3 regions of the Mesorhizobium sp. ESP-6-4 genome follow, and region 1 is predicted to be linked to each of the others. Evidence: predicted binding sites of a transcription regulator. Region 1 holds the regulator's gene; each other region holds the start of a gene.

Region 1 (7,145 bases):
TGGAGCGCTCGCGATCGGTATCCTCGATGCGCAGCAGCATCGTGCCGCCGGTGTGCTTGGCATAGAGCCAGTTGAACAGCGCCGTGCGCGCCCCGCCGATATGCAGGTAGCCTGTAGGCGAGGGGGCAAAACGGGTGACGACCTTGTCGGACATGGAACTCTCGAGGAAGCGCTGAAAAATGCATGTTTCGCGCAGACTTCCACGCGACCGGCGTTCATGTAGCATAGGCGGTCTGGGGCGCAAGGGGCAGACCCGATGGCTGGACGTGGCCGGGGCGCGGAGGAGGGCGGGGGAACGACAGCAGGCGTCAGCGAACGCCTGATGTTTGCTCATGCCGTGCCCGCTGAGGAAGCGCCGCTTTCGCTTCCGGCGCCGCGCCCGCCAGCTGAGCTTCTGCCGCCTGGCGGCGGCACGTTACCGCCAGCCTCGCCGACAGCCAATGTCGGCCGGATCCGCAGACAGCTTGGCCGCGTTTCGCTTCCCGCGTTGCGCCGAAGCATAGGCACAGCGGCCGCGACCGAGCTCGACCGCGGCGTCGGCTTCCTGCTGGTACCGGCGTTCCTGGCCGTCGGCGTGATCTGTTACTTCTCGCTGAGCGCCGAGCCGGACCTCTACAGGCCGCTTGCGGCGGTCGCCCTGATGGCGGTCTGCGCGGCGGTCTCGCGTTCCCGGCACAGAACGCATCTTGTCTTCATGGCGGCGTTTTTCTGCGCCTTGGGGTTTCTCGCGGCCAAGCTGGAGACCTGGCGGATGGCGACCCCGATGCTGGGTTCCGAAATCCAGACACGGCTGACGGGCCGCCTCGTCACCGCCGAGGCGATGGCCAACGGCCGTGTCCGGCTCACCATAGATCTGACATCCACGGAACGTCCGAAGCTGCGCTACGCGCCGGACCGCATCAGGCTGTCGGCGCGCAGGATCCCCTCCGGCATGGCGGCCGGGTCGATGCTGACCGGCTATGCCAAGCTGCTGCCGCCGACAGGTCCGGTTCGGCCGGACAGCTACGACTTTTCCTTCGACAGCTATTTTGCCGGCATCGGCGCCAGTGGCTTTTTCCTGGGCGATCCGAAACTTGTCGCGCCGACCCCCAGTGCGCCAACGGAGGTGCCGTTTGGCGCACGTGTGGCATCGGCCGTAGAAAACGCACGCGAGGGAATTGCCGACCACATCAGGAGCAGCATCGGCGGTTCCGAGGGCGAGATCGCGGCGGCGCTGATCGTCGGCGTTCGTGCCGGCATTCCGGACGAAATCAACGAGTCGATGCGGCGGACCGGCATCTACCACATCATTTCGATCTCCGGCCTGCATATGGCGCTGGTCGCCGGCACGATCATGGTCCTGCTACGCGGCACCTTCGCGCTGTTTCCGGATTTCTCGTCGCGCCGGCCGGTGAAGAAATATGCCGCTGGCATCGCGCTGGCGTCGATCGCCGCCTATCTCGTGATCTCCGGCATCGTGGTGGCGGCCGAGCGAAGCTTCATCATGCTTGGCGTGATGCTGGTCGCCGTGCTTTTCGACCGCGCGGCGCTGACCATGCGCAACCTGGCGATCTCTGCCATCGCCGTCATCCTGGTCTCGCCGCATGAAGTGGTCGGCCCGAGCTTCCAGATGTCCTTCGCCGCCACCGCCGCCCTGGTCGGCGCCTATGCCGGCTTTGCCGACTATCGCGCCGGCAAAACGACCGCGCCGCCGGCAAAGCGTTCGTTTCTCGGGCTTCTATCGCGAAAACTGGCAATTGGAGCGGGTGGCGCCGCCGTGACGTCGCTCATCGCGGGCAGCGCGACATTGTTGTTTGCCATCTGGCACTTCCAGCGGGTGTCGCCGCTCAGCCTGCTGGCCAATCTGGCGGTCATGCCGATCGTCTCATTGGTCGTCATGCCGTTCGCCGTGCTGAGCGCGCTGGCCATGCCCTTCGGCTTCGACGGCCCTTTCCTTTTTGTCATGGGCAAAGGCCTGACGGCGATGATCGCCATTTCGGCATGGATTTCCGAGCGCTCACCGGTCGACGCCGTTGGGCTGATCTCGATCCAGTCGGTGCTGCTGGCGACGGTCGCGCTGGTCATCGCGACCATGGCTACCACTTGGCTGAGGCTTGCCGCCGTACCTTTCGCGCTCGCTGCGCTGCTGGCCATTCCGCACGTCCGCACACCGGACGTGCTTATCTCGGAGGATGCGCATCTGGTGGCGATGCCGATCGGCGGCGGCGAGCTTGCCGTCAATCGCGAACGCTCCAACGAGTTCACCACCGACAACTGGAAACGGGCGCTGAAAGCCGAGGAGATCGTGCCGCCAGAAAGGTTCGCCAAAGATACGCTGGACATTGCCGATCCCGTCGACCTGCCGCCCGGCTCGCCCTTCTATTGCAGCGGCGATCTCTGCATCGGTCGGCATCCTTCCGGCGCGATCGTCGCGCTCGCCGAGACCCGCGACACCGCCCGGCCGGCCTGCGGCTTCGCCGACCTCATCGTCATCAACGACGCCACGGCCTATAACCCGTGCCGCGATCCGCGTGTGCTCGTCGTCACCAAGCGGCAGCTGGCGCGCGACGGCAGCGCCGCCGTTTTCTTCGATCCGCAATCGGCAACCGCGCGGCCAACCGTCCGCTACGCGGTCGTAGAACCATACCGACCCTGGCACGAGCAGCGGAAATACACGCGCGAGGCGAGGGGACTGGCGCCCTATAAGCAGCCGGAAAAACCAGCCGCCGCACCGGCCCAATAGATTGTCGTCCGGGCGAAGAAGGCCGGGCAGTTCTGCTCAGTAGCGGCGGATAAGTCCGACGAGCTTGCCCTGAACCTTGACCCGATCCGGTCCGAAGATCCGGGTCTCATAGGCCGGGTTGGCGGCCTCGAGCGCGATCGAGGCACCCTTGCGGCGGAAACGCTTAAGCGTCGCCTCCTCATCGTCGACCAGCGCCACCACGATCTCGCCCGGGCTTGCGGTGTTGGCATTGCGGATGATGACGGTGTCGCCGTCGAAGATGCCGGCCTCGATCATCGAGTCGCCCTTGACCTCCAACGCGTAATGCTCGCCGCCCATGATCATGTCCGGCGGCACCGAGATCGAATGCGTCTGGTGCTGGATAGCGTCAATCGGCACGCCGGCGGCGATGCGGCCCATCACCGGAATGGATACGGCCGCCGCGGCCTCGTCGTCATTGCTTGGCGTCGGGGTGCGCGATGGCGTCGTCGGCTTGACCTGGCGACTGAGATTGCCTTGGCCGCCCTGGATGACGCTCGGCGAAAACTTCTTCGCGGCATTCAGGCCAGGCGCGATCGAGTCGGGTAGGCGCAGCACTTCCAGCGCGCGCGCCCGGTTCGGCAGCCGGCGAATGAAGCCACGTTCCTCCAGCGCAGTGATCAGCCGGTGGATGCCGGACTTGGAGGCAAGGTCGAGCGCCTCCTTCATCTCATCGAATGATGGAGGAATCCCGCTCTCCTTCAGGCGTTCATGGATGAACATCAGGAGTTCATGTTGTTTGCGCGTCAGCATCGGCGGCCCCCACGGGTTCTGAAACCAGAATCAGAAAAACAAACCCAGAACAAACACTATCTGTTCCAGTTGTGTTCCGCAACCGTTTAAAGTTTAGTGAATTTGTTAAGGCTGCCGAAACAATGTCGCATCCGGTGATGCCCTGGCCGCCCCTTGTAGACAGCGGCATTGATTCCGCTCGATTTTGGAGCTTCGGTAAGCTGAAACAAGAGCGCCGACACGATCACGAAGCCGCGGATGGGATCACGTCGGCTCGTTCCGTAAGCGCGCGGCAGCGTGAACGAAACGAATCCAAAATGCCAACCTTGGCGAAGTTCCGGTCCGCAGTCTTCGCCGTCTATGGACCAGCTAACATAGGACCAAAGGTTCTTGCCCTGTCGCCGACGGTGGTGAGACAACCCCCTTGGCCAGATCGAAATGGAGGCGGCAGCACAATGAGGGGAATTCCTGATCTCGCCGAAGTCGAGGCGATGGATGCCGCGGATCCGCTGCGCGCCATGCGCGATCGCTTCGTCTTGCCGGAAGGCATCATATACCTCGACGGCAATTCGCTGGGCGCCGCTTCGGTGGACGCCTTCAGCGAGATCGAGACTGCCGCGAGGCAGGAATGGGCGCGGGATCTCATCCGCGCCTGGAACACCGCCGGCTGGTTCGATATGCCCATCGAGCTGGGTGACCAGCTAGGACGGCTGATCGGCGCGAAACCCGGCCAGACGGTCGTTTGCGACACGACTTCGATCAACATCTACAAGGTCCTGCATGCGGCACTTGCAATGCGGCCCGAGCGTTCGGTGATCGTTGCCGAGGGCGACAGCTTTCCGACCGACCTCTACATGGCGGAAGGCGTCGCATCGACGCGGCCCGGCACGGTGCTGCGGCTCGAAGGCACCGATGCCCCGACGATTGAGGAACTGGTTGACGATCGCGTCGCGGTCATCCTGGTCAACCACGTCAACTACAAATCCGGCCGGCTGCGCGACATGGCGGCGCTCACCCGCAAGGCTCATGAAGCCGGTGCGCTGATCGTCTGGGATCTCTGCCACACGGCGGGTGCGCTGCCGGTGGATCTCGACGGCTCGAATGCCGATTTCGCCATCGGCTGCACCTACAAGTATCTCAATGGCGGGCCGGGCTCGCCAGCCTTCATCTACGCCGCGAACCGCCATCACCGCGACATTCGCCAGCCGCTCAGCGGCTGGTGGGGCCATGCCCGGCCTTTCGCGTTCGAGCAGGGCTACGCTGCGGGCACGGGCATCCGGCGGTTCCTGTGCGGAACGCAGCCGGTGCTGTCGATGCGCGCGCTGAAAGGGGCGCTGGATCTCTGGAACGATGTCGACATGAGGGCCGTGCGGAGAAAAAGCGTCGCGCTGACGGACCTGTTCATCCGGCTTGTCGAGGCCAGATGCGGCGGCTTCGGTCTTGAGCTGGAGAGCCCGCGCTCAGGCGCTGAGCGCGGCAGCCAGGTCTCGTTCGCCCATTCAAATGGCTACCAGGTGATGCGCGCCTTGATCGAGCGCGGCGTGATCGGCGATTTCCGCGCGCCATCCACCATTCGTTTCGGCTTCACGCCGCTCTATGTCGGCTACCGCGATGTCTGGAATGCAGTCGAGGTGCTGCAGGACATCCTGCGCACTGGCGTCTGGCAAGACGCGCGCTTTGCCGTCAAAACAACCGTTACCTGACTTTGAATCGGCGATGCCGAACAAATGATCTGATCGCGGAGATACCGTTGCTGGGACATCGTATTGTCGACTGGGATGACGCCTATGCAAATGGCGCCAATATCGCCGGCGGCGACCGCTGGCCGGCGGCGTGGGATGGGCCGGCGCGGGCATTCCGCGAAAGGCTGCAGTCAGAGGGCAGGGCGCGGCTCGATGTTATCTACGGCGAAGCGCCGCGCAATCGCTTCGACCTGTTTCTCCCGTCTGCGGCGCCAAAGGGGCTCGTTGTGTTCATCCACGGCGGCTATTGGATGGAGTCGGACAAGAGCTCCTGGTCGCATCTGGCTGGAGGCGCGCTCGGCCGCGGCTTTGCCGTCGCCATGCCCTCCTACACGCTGTGCCCGCAGACCAGGATCAGCGGCATAGTCGGCGAGGCCGCGGCAGCGATCGAGAAGGCGGCGGCCATGGTCGATGGTCCGCTGATGCTGACCGGGCACTCGGCCGGCGGGCATCTCGCCAGCCGGATGGTGACCACGGTCTCACCGCTATCATCCGATGTGGCGCGGCGCATACGCCAGGTCGTTTCGATTTCAGGCCTGCACGACCTTCGGCCGCTGATGTTCACAGCGCTGAACGAGACCCTGAACATCGACGAGCCGGAAGCGCGGAGCGAAAGCCCGGCATTGTTGCGGCCTCGACAGGGAGCCTGCATCACCTGCTGGGCCGGCGGCGGCGAGCGTGCGGAATTCCTGCGCCAGAGCGCGTTGCTCGCCAACATCTGGACCGGGCTCGGCGCCTCCACCCGTTCAGTGGTCGAGCCGGACCGGCATCATTTCAACGTTGTCGATGGCCTCGCCGACCCGGATCATCCTCTGACCCGTATGTTGATCGACGAATAAGAGTTACGATCGACTTCGTCGACGTATCAGGATCGACCTCGTAGACGCCTAGCGAAGCATGAGCACGCTGCATTCAGCGCCGGCTTCCGCCGCCGGCGCAAAGGGCTCGCGCACGATCAGGCCGTTGGCGTCGGCGAGCATCCGCAGCATCGAGGAGTCCTGGATTCCGAAAGGCGTCGCGACCAAGGTGCCGGCGTCCTCGCGCACGACCGCGCGCACATAGTCCTGCCTGAGGTCGTTGGCTCGCATCGCAGTGCCAAGCCGAGCCGTTCGCATATCCTGATGGTGATCGCGGCCACCGAGCCGGGCAAGCAGCGGCTTCAGGAACAGTTGCGAGCAGACAATGCTTGCCACCGGATTGCCGGGCAGGCCGATGCAGCGGATATGGCCAAGCCGGCCAAACATCAGTGGTTTGCCGGGGCGCATGGCGATTTTCCAGAAATCGAGCTGCATGCCTTCGCCGGTCAGCACGCTATGGACGAGGTCGTGGTCGCCGACCGAGGCGCCGCCGAGCGTGACGATGACATCGGCGTCCGCCTCGACCGCTTTCCGGACCAGCGCGGCAATCGCCTCCTGGCGGTCGGCGGCGATGCCGAGATCGAGCGCGAGCGCGCCGACCGACTGGGCGGCGGCTCCAACGCCGTAGGCATTCGACGAAATGATCTGGTCGGGGCCGAGCGCGCTGCCCGGGGGCAGCAATTCGTCGCCGGTGGCGATGATCGCGACCAGCGGCCGGCGCACGACGTTCAGGGCTGGGTGGTTGGCCGAGGCCGCCAGCGAAAGGGCCGCTGCATCGAGCACGCGGCCCTTTTCGAGCAGCACGTCGCCCTGGCCGAAGTCGAGCCCGCGGCGACGCACATTGCGTCCTTCCGTGGTCGGCTCCGTCACTTCGATCCTGCCATTGCCGAGATCGCGGACGTTTTCCTGGATGACGACCGTGTCGGCGCCCTCCGGCAACGGTGCCCCGGTGAAGATGCGCACGGCCTGGCCTTCCCCGACAGTTCCGGAGAAACCGCGCCCGGCAGGCGCCATGCCGATGACCTCGAGTAGCGCCGGCGCCGAGGCGACATCGCAGAAGCGCGCGGCATAGCC
Region 2 (7,145 bases), on a different contig from region 1:
AACGGTGCAGGAAGGAAGCCGGCGCTGCGGCCAGCCCCTTCTCCCCGTCACTATACGGGGAGAAGTGCCCGGCAGGGCGATGAGGGCAGCGCCGACGCCGACAATTCCCGTCTCCAGCACAAGTTCGAAGCTGAAACAATTGCCTCGCGTCATTGGCGGAATGAGAGGCTTTCACTTGGCCGTCTCTGTCTCCGGGTAATCCACCCCGACAAGAAACAACCCGTCCGGCGGCGCTACCTGGCCGCAGGCGGCGCGGTCGCGCGCTTCGAGCGCCGCCTTGAGATCGGCGGCGCTCCAGGAGCCGTCGCCGACGCGCTTCAGCGAGCCGACCATCGAGCGAACCTGGTTGTGCAGAAAAGAGCGCGCCGAGCTGCGCAGCTCGATGAAGTCTCCATCGCGGCTGACGTCGAGGCGGTCAAGCGTGCGGACCGGGCTTTCGGCCTGGCACTGGGTTGAGCGGAAGGTGGTGAAGTCATGCTTTCCGAGCAGCACCTTGGCCGCCTCATGCATGGCCTCGGCGTCGAGCCGCTTCGGCACCCACCAGACCTTGCCCTTTTCCAGCGCCGCCGGCGCCCGGCGATTGAGGATGCGATAGAGATAGTGGCGGCCGGTGGCCGAAAACCGCGCGTCGAAACCGTCGGCGACGACGGCAGCTTTCAGGATGGCGACACGCGTGCCGGCCGCATGCAGATGCGCGTTGACGGCGTCGCGCACCTTGTCGCCCGACCACGCTTTGGCCAGGTCGACATGGGCGACCTGCGCAGTGGCGTGCACGCCGGCATCAGTGCGGCCGGCGGCACGTATTCTTACCTCTTCGCCGCAGAACTTCTCGATCGCCTGCTCGATCGCCTGCTGCACCGAGGGCTGGTCGGCCTGGTGCTGCCAGCCGGCGAATTGGCTGCCGTCATATTCGATATCGAGCCGAAAACGCGGCATGCTGCGGCGCTTGCCGCTCGCCTAGGCGGCTAAGGCGGTGAAGGCGGAAGCGTAGACCAGTCTGCCGGTCTCGGGCGCGTCACCCCAGGCCAGCGCCTGCAGCGCCTCGCCCTGGTACTCGCTCTCGAACTTCTCGGCACGGGCATGGCTGTAGCCGAAGCGGCCATAATAGACCGGATCGCCCAGCACCACGGCCAGCATCTCGCCGGCTTCCTTGAGGCGGACATGCGCCTCGCGGATCAGCGCGCCCCCGATGCCGGTGCCATGGAACGACGGCTCGACCGCCAGCGGCGCCAGCGCGACGGCGGCGAACTGCTTGGTGCCGTTCTGAACGAACAGTCGCGAGAAAAGAATATGGCCGACGATCTGCCCGTCTTCCTCTGCAACCAGCTCGACGACGGCATCGCCGCCGGTGACAAGCGCGTCGACCAGGCCGGCTTCCGCCTGCTGGCCAAAGGCATGTTCTTCGACGAGGCGGATCGCCTCGCGATCCCGCGGCGTCGCCGCGCGTATCGACATCATGCTCATGTGAGTTTCGTTCCTTTTTCGATCTTGGCTCCGCGCAAAAACTCCTGCGCGGTGGCAGGCTTTCCGCCCGCCCGTTGAACTTCGACCAGCCTGACCGCGCCTGTCCCGCAGGCGACCGTCAGCCGGTCATCGAGAATTCCTCCCGACTCGCCGACGCCATCCGAGAGCGTCGAGCGAAGCAGTTTCAGCCGCTCCATGCGGCCGCCAATGTCGACCTCGCACCACGCGCCCGGAAAGGGCGAGAGGCCGCGAATGTGATTGTGGACTTCGCCAGAAGGCCGCGTCCAGTCTACGCGTGTCTCCGATTTATCGATCTTTCGGGCGTAGGTCACCCCTGCCGTTGCCTGTTGGGTAAATGTCAGACAATTTATCCCCAACTGCGCAAGCGCCTCAACCATCAGCGAAGCGCCTTGAATCATCAGTCGGTCATGCAATTCGCCGGCTGTCATGTCGGGCGCGATGGCGACTTTTTCAACCATTGCCACCGGCCCGGTGTCCAGACCCTCTTCCATCTTCATGACCATCATGCCGGTCTCGGTATCGCCGGCCATGATGGCGCGCTGGATGGGAGCAGCACCACGCCAGCGTGGCAAAAGCGAGGCATGGCCGTTGAGGCAGCCCAGCCTTGGCGCGTCCAGAACGGCTTTCGGCAGCAGCAGGCCATAAGCGACGACGACGGCGACATCGGCCTGCAAGGCTGCGAAAGCCTGCTGCTCGGTCTCGCTTTTCAGCGACGTCGGCGTCCGAACGTCGAGCGCCAGCCGCTCCGCCTCGCGCTGCACAGGCGAGGGCGTCAGTTCCAGCCCGCGCCGGCCGGCGGCGCGCGGCGGCTGGGTGTAGACGGCCGCGATCTCGTGGCCGGCCTCGGCGATGGCGCGCAAGGTCGGCACTGAGAAATCCGGCGTGCCCATGAAGATGACGCGAAGCGGCATGACGGATGTGCTCCTGTTCCTACCGCCCGCTTTGGCGCTTGCTTTCGCGAATCTCGATCAATCGTCGAAATCGCGGCCGAAATCGCGCTTCCTCTGAGCCTCGATCTCATTCATCATATCGGCAAACTCGTCGCTGATCGCGTCTTGAGACACGAATGCGCTGCGGATCGCATCCCATGTGGAGACTTGTGGCTTTGGGCCAGGTTCAGGAATGTTGCTGATCGGGGTGTCGCCCATCGAAACCTTCGACTGATATCATGATCCAGGGTTCTTTCAGGCGCGGAAAGGCGTCGCCTAGCCCACCATCTTGCCCGGCGCCTTGTCCTTGGCGAGCTTCTTGAACTTCCGCACCACCATGTCGCGCTTGAGCTTCGAGATGTGGTCGATGAACAAAACGCCGTTGAGATGGTCAATCTCGTGCTGCAGGCAGGTGGCCATCAGGCCTTCTGCCTGCATCTCCTGCAGCTTGCCGTCGCGGTCGAGATACTTCACCCGCACCGAAGCCGGGCGCTCGACCTCGGCGTAATAGTCGGGGATCGACAGGCAGCCTTCCTCATAGACGGACCGCTGGTCGGAACTTTCGAGCACTTCCGGATTGATGAAGACATGCGGCTGAGGCTCCTCGCCTTCCTTGGCAAGGTCTATGACCAGCAGCCGCCGCGGCTCGCCGACCTGGATCGCCGCGAGGCCGATGCCCGGCGCGTCATACATGGTCTCCAGCATGTCGTCTGCGAGCTTGCGCAAATCGGCATCGACGCGCTCGACCGGCTTGGAAACCTGGCGCAGGACGGGATCGGGAAGGATAATGAGCGGCTTGATCGACATGGCGTCTCACCTAAGACCTCGCTTGAAAAGCGTCAACCGGGGCATCTTTGACCTGTTCACGTTTTGATCTGTGCCAGGAGGCCGAATCGGTTATGCTGCCCAAATGAACGACATGACCTCCGTCCTTTCCGAGCCCATCGCGCGGCTTGGCGCCACGACCGTGACGCTTGGCCAGGCGCTGGCTTTCGGCGCGATCCTTCTGCTTGCGCTGTCCGTGGCGCTCGTCGTCGCCTTGTGGCGCGCGGCCGGGGTACGCGCGGCGGCGGCTGCCGAAGCCGCCGACCATGCCCGCGATGCTGAGGCGAGGATGGCCGACATCATGCAAGCGCAGGCCGAGATGCAGGGGCGCATGGGGGCGATCGCCGAGGTGTTCGGGGCGCGGCAGGCCGAGCTCACCCAGTCGCTTGGACAACGGCTTGACGCCATGACCGGGCGCCTCGGCCAGACCATGGCCGAGCAGACCAGGTCGACGCATGAGAGCCTGGCCAAGCTGCAGGAGCGGCTGGCGGTGATCGACACCGCGCAAGGCAACATCCAGTCCTTGGCCGGCCAGGTCGTGCAGCTGCAGGCTATCCTCTCCAACAAGCAGACGCGCGGCGCCTTCGGCCAGTCGCGGATGGAAGCGATCGTCGCCGACGGCCTGCCGCACGGCGCCTACGAGTTCCAGGCCAGCCTCTCCAACGGCAGCCGGCCCGATTGCCTGGTGCGGATGCCCAACGGCGCGCCGTCACTCGCCATCGACGCCAAGTTTCCGCTGGAGGCGTGGAACGCCATCCGCGCCGCCGAGGGCGAGGCCATGCAGAAGGCGGCGGCGCAGGCTTTCCGCCGCGACATCGAGGTGCATATCCGCGATATCGCCGAAAAATACCTGATCCAGGGCGAGACACAGGACACCGCCTTCATGTTCGTGCCGTCGGAATCGGTCTTTGCCGAGATCCACGAGAATTTCGAGGCGGTGGTGCAGAAGGCGCATCGCGCCCGCGTCGTCATCGTCTCGCCCTCGCTGCTGATGCTGTCGATCCAGGTGATCCAGGCGATCCTCAAGGACGCGCGCATGCGCGAGCAGGCGCATCTGATCCAGGGCGAGGTCATCCGCCTGATGGAAGATGTGGGTCGGGTCGACGAGCGGGTACGTCGGCTGCAGACACATTTCGGCCAGGCGGCGCGCGACATCGACGACATCCTGGTGTCGACGTCGAAGGTGACCAAGCGCGGCCAGAAGATCGAGGCGCTGGAATTCGCGGAAGGCGAGACCGAGGCCGCACGAGGTGCCGCGCCAAAGGCCGAAGGCGGTTCGCGGGTAGCAGACTCCAAGACGGGTCAGCTCAGGCTGCGCGTCGTCGAGGGCGACGAGTAGTCGCTCGACGCCGACGTTGGAACGACCGATTCTTCCTTCGCTGGCGAGGTCGCATCCCTTGGAGATTGTCTGGAACGCCGATCACTTGCATGCCATGAGGCTAACGCATTGAGACGGCTAAGAATTTTGCTCCGCCGAGCCCCTCATATCGGTCACGGCATGGATCTTCGGGTCATGCCCGAGGATGACGAAGGCGCGAAACAGTCAGCCAATCGCCGAGGCTTCCGTCAACGGGCCGATCCGACAGTGCTACTGCTCCTCGATGGTCGCCATGCCTTCAAACTCCGGCAGCCAATGCAACGCCGAGCGGTGCCAGACCTGTCTTCTCGGCACCAGTTGGTCGCGCTGGCGCGCCGTCCCCACCCTGATGCCATAGATTTTCGGTCCGTCGCCAACCGACGTCGCATAAAGATGCGACCCGCATTCGCCGCAAAACCCCTGTGCGCGCTTGGCCCCGCTGGATCCGGTCTTGATATAGACTTTCGGTGTGCCCTTGGTAATCCGGTAATGCTCTTCCGGCGCGCCGACGGTCACGCGAAAGGCCGTGCCGGTCAGCTGCTGGCAGTCGGTGCAGTGGCAGATCGAGGTCTTTTCCGGATCGACCTCCGCCTCATAGGCGATCGCGCCGCAATGGCATCCGCCGTCGATCTTCATAGGCCTTCCTCCTGACAAGTTCGCGCTGTCAAAATCTATCCCTCCTCCGAGGCCTCGGCCATGGCCTTGCGCCGCCGCTCCCATGTGCCAGTTGCCTGCGGCTTGACGAAGAGCCTCGATATTTGCGGCATTTCCTTCTTGAGCCTGGCTTCCAGGCGCTCGACGCAGGCCTCGATATCGGGCGCGCTGAGATGATCCTCGAATTCGATGCTCAAGCCCGCGACGATTTCCTCCGGCCCGATATGGACGCTCAGGATTCCGTTCGCGCGCTGCACCGCCGGATCGTCCTGGACGATCGCCAGCACCTTCTTCTGCACTTCGGATGAGGCAGGTTCGCCAAGCAGCAGCCCTTTGCTCTCGCGCGCCAGGAAGATGGCGGTCGCGCCGAGGATGATGGCGATGCCGATCGAGCCGAGGCCGTCGAGCTCGGGGATTTTGAGAAGCTGGGCCGACAGGATGCCGGCGAAAGCGACTGCCAGCCCGAGCAGCGCGGCGCTGTCCTCGAACAGCACCGTGTAGACGCTGGGATCCTTGCTCGATTGCACGGCCTGCAGCCAGCCTTGCTTGCCCTTCTGCTGCCGGAACTCCTTCAGCGCTAACAGCCATGAGCTGCCTTCGAAGACGAAGGAGAGGGCAAGCACGATGTAGTTGACCTTGGCGTTGACGAACGGCTCGGGCGCCATGATGTGGATGACGCCTTCATAGAAGGAAATGCCGGCGCCGAGCGCGAACACCAGAAGCGCCACGATAAAGCTCCAGAAATAGAGCTCGCGTCCGTGGCCGAGCGGATGGGTGCGGTCGGGCGGCCGTGCGGCGCGGCGCATGCCGTGGAGGAGCAGCGCGCCGTTGCCGGTGTCGACCAGCGAATGCACGCCTTCCGACAGCATGGCGGACGAACCGGTGAGGGCGGCCGCCGCGAATTTGGTCGCCGCGATCGCCAAATTGCCGGCGAGCGCGGCGTAGATCACCCGTCTCGACCCGCTATGTCCTGCCATGCGATCTCCGAGCTGCCCCGCGCCCGAGCCTAGCGGCCCGCCTCACAGACAATGCACCAGCCCGTGCGAGGTTTCGAACCGCGCTGTGCCCGGAAATCGGTTGACAGCCGGTCGACCGGCTTCGCAAAGCAGCACAGCCTCTTGCAGCCGGGCATTTCTCTTGTTTCACTCGCACGTCCACAATCGGAGGAGCGAATCATGGCTAAAGGTGCGATGAAGGCGGGCAAGGAAGCCCGCAAGCCGAAGAAGGACGCCAAGAAGCCCGCCGCGGCCCCGGCTCCGAAGGCGCCGCCGGTCAAGGCGTTGCGTATCAAGGAAAAGTAAGCGGCCGAATTCGGCCGACCCGGCTCAATGCTGACTTTGAACCGGCGGCATGACAATGCTGCCGGTGTTTTGTTGATCGAGGCCACCCCATATCAAAGGGCGAGGACGACCTCGCTTCCCCGAAAACCGGCCGGGACGACCCGCCGCCAAGCATCTCAGGCGATGCTGGAATGACGGAGTGTCTTCGATGTCCTGGATTTTTCTTTTCTTCGCCGGCCTGTTCGAGATCGGCTGGGCCATCGGCCTCAAATATACCGACGGCTTCTCCAAGCCGCTGCCGACCCTTCTCACCATCGCCTCGATGATCGTAAGCCTCGGCCTGCTCGGGCTGGCGCTGAAGACGCTGCCTGTCGGCACGGCCTATGCGGTGTGGACCGGCATCGGCACCGTCGGCACGGCGCTGCTCGGCATCTGGCTGCTCGGCGAGCCGGCGACGATCGTCCGGCTCGCCTGTATCGGCCTGATCGTCTGCGGCATCGTCGGGCTGAAACTGGTCGCCTAGCCTGCTATCCGTAGCACAAACACGTTCAGGGCCGCTTTCGGCGACCCTGACTTAATGTTCCAACGAATCCGAACCTAGCGGGCGGAGAAGCC
Region 3 (7,145 bases), on a different contig from region 1:
GCCGCCGACCCCTGGTCGACGCTTTCCAGCTATGCCCATTTCCACCCGCTCTCGCGCCGCACCCGCTTGCGCTATGGCGAGGAGAACATCCTGGCGCGGGTTTCGGCACGCTCCGACGGCCGCTTCCAGGTGGCGCTGGAGGCGCCGCACGACGCGGTGAACACGCATGATTTGAGGACCATGCCGCCTGCCGCCCGCTGGCCCGGCCATGTCACCGTCTTCGAGGGCGCGGTCGGTTATACGTTCACGGTCCCCGATCCGCTCGCCAACGCCGACGAGGCCGGAGCCGCTTCAAGCAGCCTGCGCGCGCCGATGCCGGGGCTGGTCAAGCTGGTGCGCGCCGCGGCGGGCGATGCAGTGATCAAGGGCCAGCCGCTTTTGATCCTCGAAGCGATGAAGATGGAGCACATGATCGCCGCCCCGCATGACGGCGTGATCGCCGAGATCGCGGCCGAGGGCGCGCAGGTCAGCGACGGCACGGTGCTGGTGCGGTTTGCGGAGAATGGGCAGGGCTGAAGCGCCACATCGTCTTGGATCGTCAACGGGACAAACTGGCTAGGACCGGCGGGACGTGGGGGCGTCGTAGAGCGCAGTCGTACTGGATAAGCAGAGCCAAAAAACGAAAATGGCCGGGGCGAGCCCGGCCATTTTCTCGATCGCAGAACCGATTACGGCTTGATCGGCGCGTATTTGCCGTCGTGCCACTGGTTGATGTCGTAGCTGGCGTTCTTCAGATCGCCCTTCTCGTCGAAGATGACGTCGCCGACCACGGTGCTGATCGGCTTGCCGTCCTTGAGCGCCTCGGCGACCTTGGCCGGATCGTCGGTGCCGGCCCGCTTGACGCCTTCGGCCACAGCCTGGATCACGGCATAGGAGAACAGCGTGAAGCCCTCGGGCGTGAAGCCGCCGGCCTTGATCTTGGCGACCGCGTCCTTCGCTTCAGGCTTGGCCTGCGGGTCCGACGGGAAGACGAACATGGTGCCTTCACCGGCCGGGCCGGCAACCTGCCAGAATTCCGGCGAAGCGATCGAGTCCGGCATGATCAGCTGGAACTTGACGTTCTGCTCGGCCGCCTGACGCAGGATCAGACCCGCCTCGGGGTGATAGCCGCCGAAATAGACGACGTCGGCCTTCAGTTCCTTCAGCTTGGTGACGAGGGCCGAATAGTCCTTCTCACCGGCATTGATGCCCTCGTAATCGACTTCCTTGAGACCGCCGGCATTCATCGTCGCCTTCACGGCGTCGGCAACGCCCTGGCCGTAGGCGCTCTTGTCGTGCAGGACGACAACGTTCTTGCCGGCGTATTTCTTGGCGATCCAGGGGCCGATGAAGGCGCCCTGCGCGTCGTCACGCGTGTAGAGGCGCATGATGGTCGGCCAGCCGGCCTTGGCGGCGGCGTCGGTCAGCACCGGGTTGGACGAGGCGGGGCTCATCATCAGCGTGCCGGCTTCGGCATAGACGGCCGAGGCCGGAATGCTGGAGCCCGAGCAGGCATGGCCGTCGACGAATTTGACGCCGTTGGCGACGATGCGGTTGGCGACCGAGACCGCCTGCTTCGGATCGCACTGGTCGTCTTCGATGTCGAGCTTGATCTGGGAGCCGTTGACGCCGCCAGCCGCATTGATCGCGTCGGCGGCGGCCTGCGCGCCCTGCTTGAACTGGTCACCGATGGTGGCGAGCTGGCCGGTCATGGGGCCGACCACCGAAATGGTGATGTCGTCGGCGAAGGCAACCGGGGCGCTCATCATCAGGCCAAAAGCGGCCGCGCTCAAAATACCCAATTTTTTCATGACTATAAGAACTCCTCCACTTGCGCGTGCCGATCCGGCCGCGCTTCTTCCACAGAGCCGGGACAATTTCACCCTTCGCCGAAACTGTCGAGAGGACAGTGAGGCCGGCTTTGGTTCATTCCGACGAGGATTTCTTGGGCCACGCGCCTGATTGCCAGGCGTAATGCAAAAAGCCGCGCCGACCTTGTTTCGGTCGGTCACGGCTTTTGCAGTCGAGCTCCCCAGACGCCCCCGCGCCTGAAACCCGCTCGCTTCCCTGTTTTTGCGTGGCTTCGGTTGTCTCAACCCGCCACGTTCTCGTTCTTCTTGGCCGGCCGTCTTTTCGCGGCCTTGTCCCGATGAGCTCTGAGCGCTGCGCGCTGAGGATCAGTGCATCGTCATCCATTCGCGGGCTTCGCGCAGCGCCGTGGCGATCTCGACTTTCGACATAGTGGCCGACAGTTCCGAGCGCAGCTCGGCGGCGCGGGCCGAGCCCTTGATCGCGGCGATGTTGAACCATTTGTGGGCGGCAACGACATCGGTCTCGCAATCGCGGCCCGTCGCATACATCATGCCCAGTTCGAAAAGAATGTCGGCCTGGGCAGTTGCCCCCATGGCGCCGAAGCCGTCCTCAAGCATTTCAAAGCGTGCCATTTCAATCCCCTGTCTGGCTCCCGAGAGCTGCCTCCTTTTCCCTTGGTATCCCTCGGGGCGAGCCGCTCTTTCGATGCTTTCGAGGATGACGGCTGGCCTTGAATCCGTCGTTAAATGGCTTGCTTAATTTGAGGAAAACAAAGCTAAAACAAGAGGTAAACGCGGAAAACCGTTAAGCATGGGAATCCAGCGTTTCAGCCATTTTGCGTCAAATTCGATGAAAATTGCCGGCGGCGGAATCAAGACTTCGCTAACCACGGAAACCGAAGCGTTTTTCGATCGCGTTTATTTTCAGTCGGCCGCGCGGCGAAAATCCTTGCAACCTTCCGTCGCGGCACCGCTTTCGTTTTGGCGGCGGCTGGATTAGCTTTACCTTTGCGTAAGGGGCAGGTAGGCGGACTGGAGCCCGCCGCAACCCTATAGGGAGGTGGACACGATGTTTCGAAAGCTGACTGTGGCCCTGGCGGCCACCTTGATCATGGCGGGCGCCGCATGCGCCGACCCGATCGAAGGCAACTGGAAGACGCAGGCCGGCGACACCGCGGCGATCGGCGGGAGCGGTTCTTTCTCGATCACGCTCAAGACCGGCAAATACGCCGGCAAGACGATCGGCTCGCTGAAGGCGGCCGGCGACAACAAATATGCCGGCAGCATCACCGACCCGGCAAACGACAAGACCTATTCCGGCAAGGCGACGCTCTCGGGCACCGCGCTCAAGATGAGCGGCTGCGTGCTCGGCGGCCTGATCTGCAAGAGCCAGACCTGGCACAAGCTCTAAGCGCCAAACTCCAGACCATACGAGACGGCCAAGGGGCGTTTCACCGTTTTTGCGGAACGGTGAAACGCCCTATTTCCTTGTCTGACGCAATCCCGGACGGAAAACCGCTCACACTTTTCCTGGAATTGCGTCTTTGTTTGACGCAATCCGAACGGAAAACCGCTCACACTTTTCCTGGAATTGCTCTACGCGGCCCCGTTTTCTATTGCAGCGACAGCGCTCCGCCGCGCTGTGGCACCGGCACCGTGCAAGACCCTCGTCAATCAATTTGAACCGCAGATGAATACCGGTCTCAGAACCGGTTCAGAGGCCGTCAGGCATTTTCTCCCGCATTGAAGGAGAGAGAAATGCTTGCCCGTCGCTTCACCATCGTCTGCCTGCTGATGAGCCTGTTCGGCATGCTCTTCGCCATCCTGGTGGCGGAGGCCGGTCATTCGGCACGCCCTTGGGAACGGCCGGTGCCCGCATTGTCGGCCTTGTGAACCAAATCGAGCGCTGAAACGACAAAGCTTAAAATCGACCAAGCTGGAAACCGGGATACCACCAAAATGAATCGCATCGCCGACAATGCAACAAAGATCCTCCGGCTGCTGCCGCGGGCGATGCTTATCCTGATGCTGCTGGCAGCCCCGGTGCTGGCGGTGCCGATGATGCGGGCCGATACAAGCCATAGGATCGAGGCGCCGCCGCACAAGAACACCAGCGTAGGCTTCGTGTTGCTGATCAGCCTGCAGCGGGGGTAGGTGTGACGATATTCAGGTGAGGCCGGCCTGCGAAACGCGGCTTCCTGCGCTTCCGGTGCTCACGTAGCTCAAGTACGCTCCGCTCCGGTTCTCGGAATCCACCTTTCTCGACTCGGCCTGACCTGAATCGCGTCACATCTTGAATCGGAGCGATAACAAAAAATCTCCAGCTGGGTTGCGGTTCCTGTCCGCTCACCCCTCCCAACAGCTCTTCCAAATCTCTATATTGGGCCATGGAAAAGCGAATCTACCCCCAAGCCATCGACTCGGTCGTCATGCCGGAGCCCTTCGGCAAGCAGGACTTCCACGACGCCAGAAAGGCCGTCGCGGCGCTGCAGGCGCTGTACGACCGCAACACCAAATTCCTGCGCGATTCTTTCTCGGCCCTTGCCGCGGGCGGAGATGAAAGCAAGCGCTACCGGGCCTTCTATCCGCAGATCGGCGTCACCACGACCTCGTTCAGCCAGGTCGACTCGCGCCAGGCCTATGGCCATATGCCGACGCCCGGCCATTTCGCCACCACGATCACGCAGCCGCAACTGTTCGAGAACTATCTCATCGAGCAGCTTCGGCTCATCATGCGCAATCACGGCGTGACGGTGACGGTCTCGGAATCGACGACACCCATCCCGCTGCATTTCGCCTTCCTGGAAGGCACCTATGTCGACGGCGCCGCCGCCGAGCGCATCAAGCGACCGATCCGCGACCTGTTCGACGTGCCCGATCTCGACGGCACCGACGACCAGATCGCCAACGGCACCTTCGAGGTGGCGTTCGGCGAGCCGCGGCCGCTGGCGCCTTTCACCGCGCAGCGCATCGATTATTCGCTGCACCGCATGACGCATTACACGGCGACCAGCCCGCAGCACTTCCAGAACTTCGTGCTGTTCACCAATTACCAGTTCTACATCGACGAATTCGTGGCGCGCGCCCGCGAGTTGATGGCCAATGGCGACAGCGGCTATGTCGAGTTCGTCGAACCCGGCAATGTCGTGACCAGGAACGGGGAGACGGTCCCGGAAGGAACGCCGCCGCACCGCCTGCCGCAGATGCCGGCCTACCACCTGAAGAAGCCGGGCCATGGCGGCATCAGCATGGTCAATATCGGCGTCGGCCCGTCCAACGCCAAGACCATCACCGACCACATAGCGGTGCTGAGGCCGCATGCCTGGGTGATGCTTGGCCACTGCGCCGGGCTGCGCAACACGCAGGCGTTGGGCGACTATGTGCTGGCGCATGCCTATGTGCGCGAGGACCATGTGCTCGACGACGACCTGCCGGTCTGGGTGCCGATCCCGCCGCTGGCCGAAATCCAGGTGGCGCTGCAGGAGGCGGTCGCTGAAGTGACCGGCCTGTCGGGCTACGACCTCAAGCGCATCATGCGCACCGGCACCGTCGCCACCATCGACAACCGCAACTGGGAGCTGCGCGACCAGCGTGGACCGGTGCAGCGCCTGTCGCAGTCCCGGGCCATCGCGCTCGACATGGAATCGGCCACCATCGCCGCCAACGGCTTCCGCTTCCGGGTGCCTTACGGGACGCTGCTGTGCGTTTCCGACAAGCCGCTGCATGGCGAGCTGAAGCTGCCCGGCATGGCGACCGAGTTCTACAAGCGGCAGGTGGCGCAGCATCTGACCATCGGCATCAAGGCGATGGAGAAGCTGGCCGAAATGCCGATGGAGCGGCTGCATTCGCGCAAGCTCAGAAGTTTTTCCGAAACGGCATTCCAATAACCGCACGCCTGCCAGCGACCGGCGAGGCAATCGGTCGTCTTGCTTGGGCCGCAATTTGGCCGATAACCGGTCCGAACGGAAGACTGGGGCTTCGGAGAAAATGACAACGGGCGGTGCGCGCTTGAGCATGATGGCTCAGCTGATAGTCTTGGCGATGATGGCATGCTCGGCTGCGCTCTTGGCCGGGTTCTTCGGCGCGCTGCATCCGGCCTTCGATTCCTTCTCTCATTTCCGCATGCATCTGAGCCTGCTGACGGCCTTGCTCGCGCTGGCCCTGCTGGCCGGTCCCTACCGGCTGCAGGCCGTCGCCGTGCTGGTCTTCGCCATCGCCTGCTTCGCTACGACGACGGGCGCACTGCCCAGATTGTCGGCGCAGCAGGCGGTCGCAAAGCCGGCCGACCGCATCACCTACAGCCTGTTGCAGATGAACCTGCGCTTCAACAACCCGACGCCGAAGAAGGTGCTGTCGCTGATCGGCAGGACCAACCCGGACGTCATCACGCTCGACGAAGTGTCCGGCATGTGGGCGAAGGAGCTCAGCTATATCGCCGGCGCCTACCCCTATCGTATCCTGTGCGACTACCCCAACGGCATTTTCGGCGTCGCGCTGCTCTCGCGCCGTCCCTTCGCCACCGGCACCGCGCCGCGTTGCGAGCCGCGCGGCGCGATGGCTACCGCCATGATCGATTTCGGCGGCATTCCGGTCAATGTCGCCGCGATCCATCTCAGCTGGCCGTGGCCGAAGGAGCAATCCTGGCAGATCGGCGAACTGGCGCAACCGCTGGCCGCGCTCGGCGAGACCGCCATCATGGCAGGCGACTGCAATGCCGTGCCGTGGAGCGCGGCGGTGCGGCGGGTGGCGCGAATGAGCGGCATGACGCTGATGCCGTCGGCCGGTCCGACCTGGATCCATCGGACGCTGCCCGACGTTCTGCGCCGCTATGCGGGCCTGCCGATCGACCAGGTGTTCAGCAAGGGCGGGGTGACGATCCTGTCATCGGCCCGGCTGGAGGATACCGGCTCCGACCATCTGCCGGTGCTGGTCGAATTCACGCTGCCGACCGACAGCAACGCGCCCGAGGACGAGCACAAATCGGCGCTGGCGGCGAACGACGCGCCGGACAAGCCGCGCAGCTGACGTCCGCTCGGTAGGCGAACGGGCTGGAGTTTCAGTTCTTCCCCATCAATGCATTGACCAGTTTCTCGACATGGCCGCCGTCGCGGTGCTCGCGCGCGTCGAAGGCAATCTGCCTGGCCTCGTAGTCGCCATAGATCGCGGCGATGCGGCGTCTGGCGTCCCAGCGAAGACCGGTGCAGAACCAGTTGTCCTGCCGCTCGAGCCCGGCAAGCGCCGTCTCGGTCGCCCGCATCATCTGCTTGGCGATGCGGCCGTGGGTATGCTCGTGCTGGCGCACGCCGGCCATGAAGCGATCCCAGCGCTTGCGCAGGACCGGACCGGATGGGGACG

What was found. The regulator LexA, encoded in region 1, represses DNA repair genes until DNA is damaged. The targets are predictions, from matches to a motif close to TGTTCNNNNTGTGTTCNG.
Region 2: a site for LexA is predicted at 3,275-3,292, ahead of LB523_RS21235 (DNA recombination protein RmuC). Genes of this name have one in related genera too.
Region 3: a site for LexA is predicted at 2,557-2,574, ahead of LB523_RS20355 (sel1 repeat family protein). Genes of this name have one in related genera too.

Annotation. Positions count from the first base shown of each region.
Region 1 is NZ_JAIUGS010000010.1:46,463-53,607, forward strand. Features, by position in the region: gene gltX (glutamate--tRNA ligase) at 1-154, opposite strand, end outside; gene LB523_RS18890 (ComEC/Rec2 family competence protein) at 257-2,722, shown strand; gene lexA (transcriptional repressor LexA) at 2,759-3,493, opposite strand; gene kynU (kynureninase) at 3,928-5,175, shown strand; gene LB523_RS18905 (alpha/beta hydrolase) at 5,223-6,053, shown strand; gene glp (gephyrin-like molybdotransferase Glp) at 6,102-7,145, opposite strand, start outside.
Region 2 is NZ_JAIUGS010000013.1:72,009-79,153, reverse strand. Features, by position in the region: gene truA (tRNA pseudouridine(38-40) synthase TruA) at 172-936, opposite strand; gene LB523_RS21255 (GNAT family N-acetyltransferase) at 958-1,464, opposite strand; gene fmt (methionyl-tRNA formyltransferase) at 1,461-2,396, opposite strand; gene LB523_RS21245 (hypothetical protein) at 2,454-2,633, opposite strand; gene def (peptide deformylase) at 2,691-3,221, opposite strand; gene LB523_RS21235 (DNA recombination protein RmuC) at 3,325-4,578, shown strand; gene LB523_RS21230 (GFA family protein) at 4,828-5,232, opposite strand; gene LB523_RS21225 (cation diffusion facilitator family transporter) at 5,268-6,227, opposite strand; gene LB523_RS29290 (hypothetical protein) at 6,426-6,551, shown strand; gene sugE (quaternary ammonium compound efflux SMR transporter SugE) at 6,739-7,053, shown strand; gene LB523_RS21215 (DUF6481 family protein) at 7,128-7,145, opposite strand, start outside.
Region 3 is NZ_JAIUGS010000012.1:17,790-24,934, forward strand. Features, by position in the region: gene LB523_RS20345 (acetyl/propionyl/methylcrotonyl-CoA carboxylase subunit alpha) at 1-516, shown strand, start outside; gene LB523_RS20350 (ABC transporter substrate-binding protein) at 669-1,790, opposite strand; gene LB523_RS20355 (sel1 repeat family protein) at 2,157-2,423, opposite strand; gene LB523_RS20360 (hypothetical protein) at 2,602-2,790, shown strand; gene LB523_RS20365 (DUF2147 domain-containing protein) at 2,860-3,201, shown strand; gene LB523_RS29285 (hypothetical protein) at 3,549-3,683, shown strand; gene LB523_RS20370 (hypothetical protein) at 3,750-3,944, shown strand; gene LB523_RS20375 (AMP nucleosidase) at 4,220-5,677, shown strand; gene LB523_RS20380 (endonuclease/exonuclease/phosphatase family protein) at 5,805-6,815, shown strand; gene LB523_RS20385 (DUF922 domain-containing protein) at 6,847-7,145, opposite strand, start outside.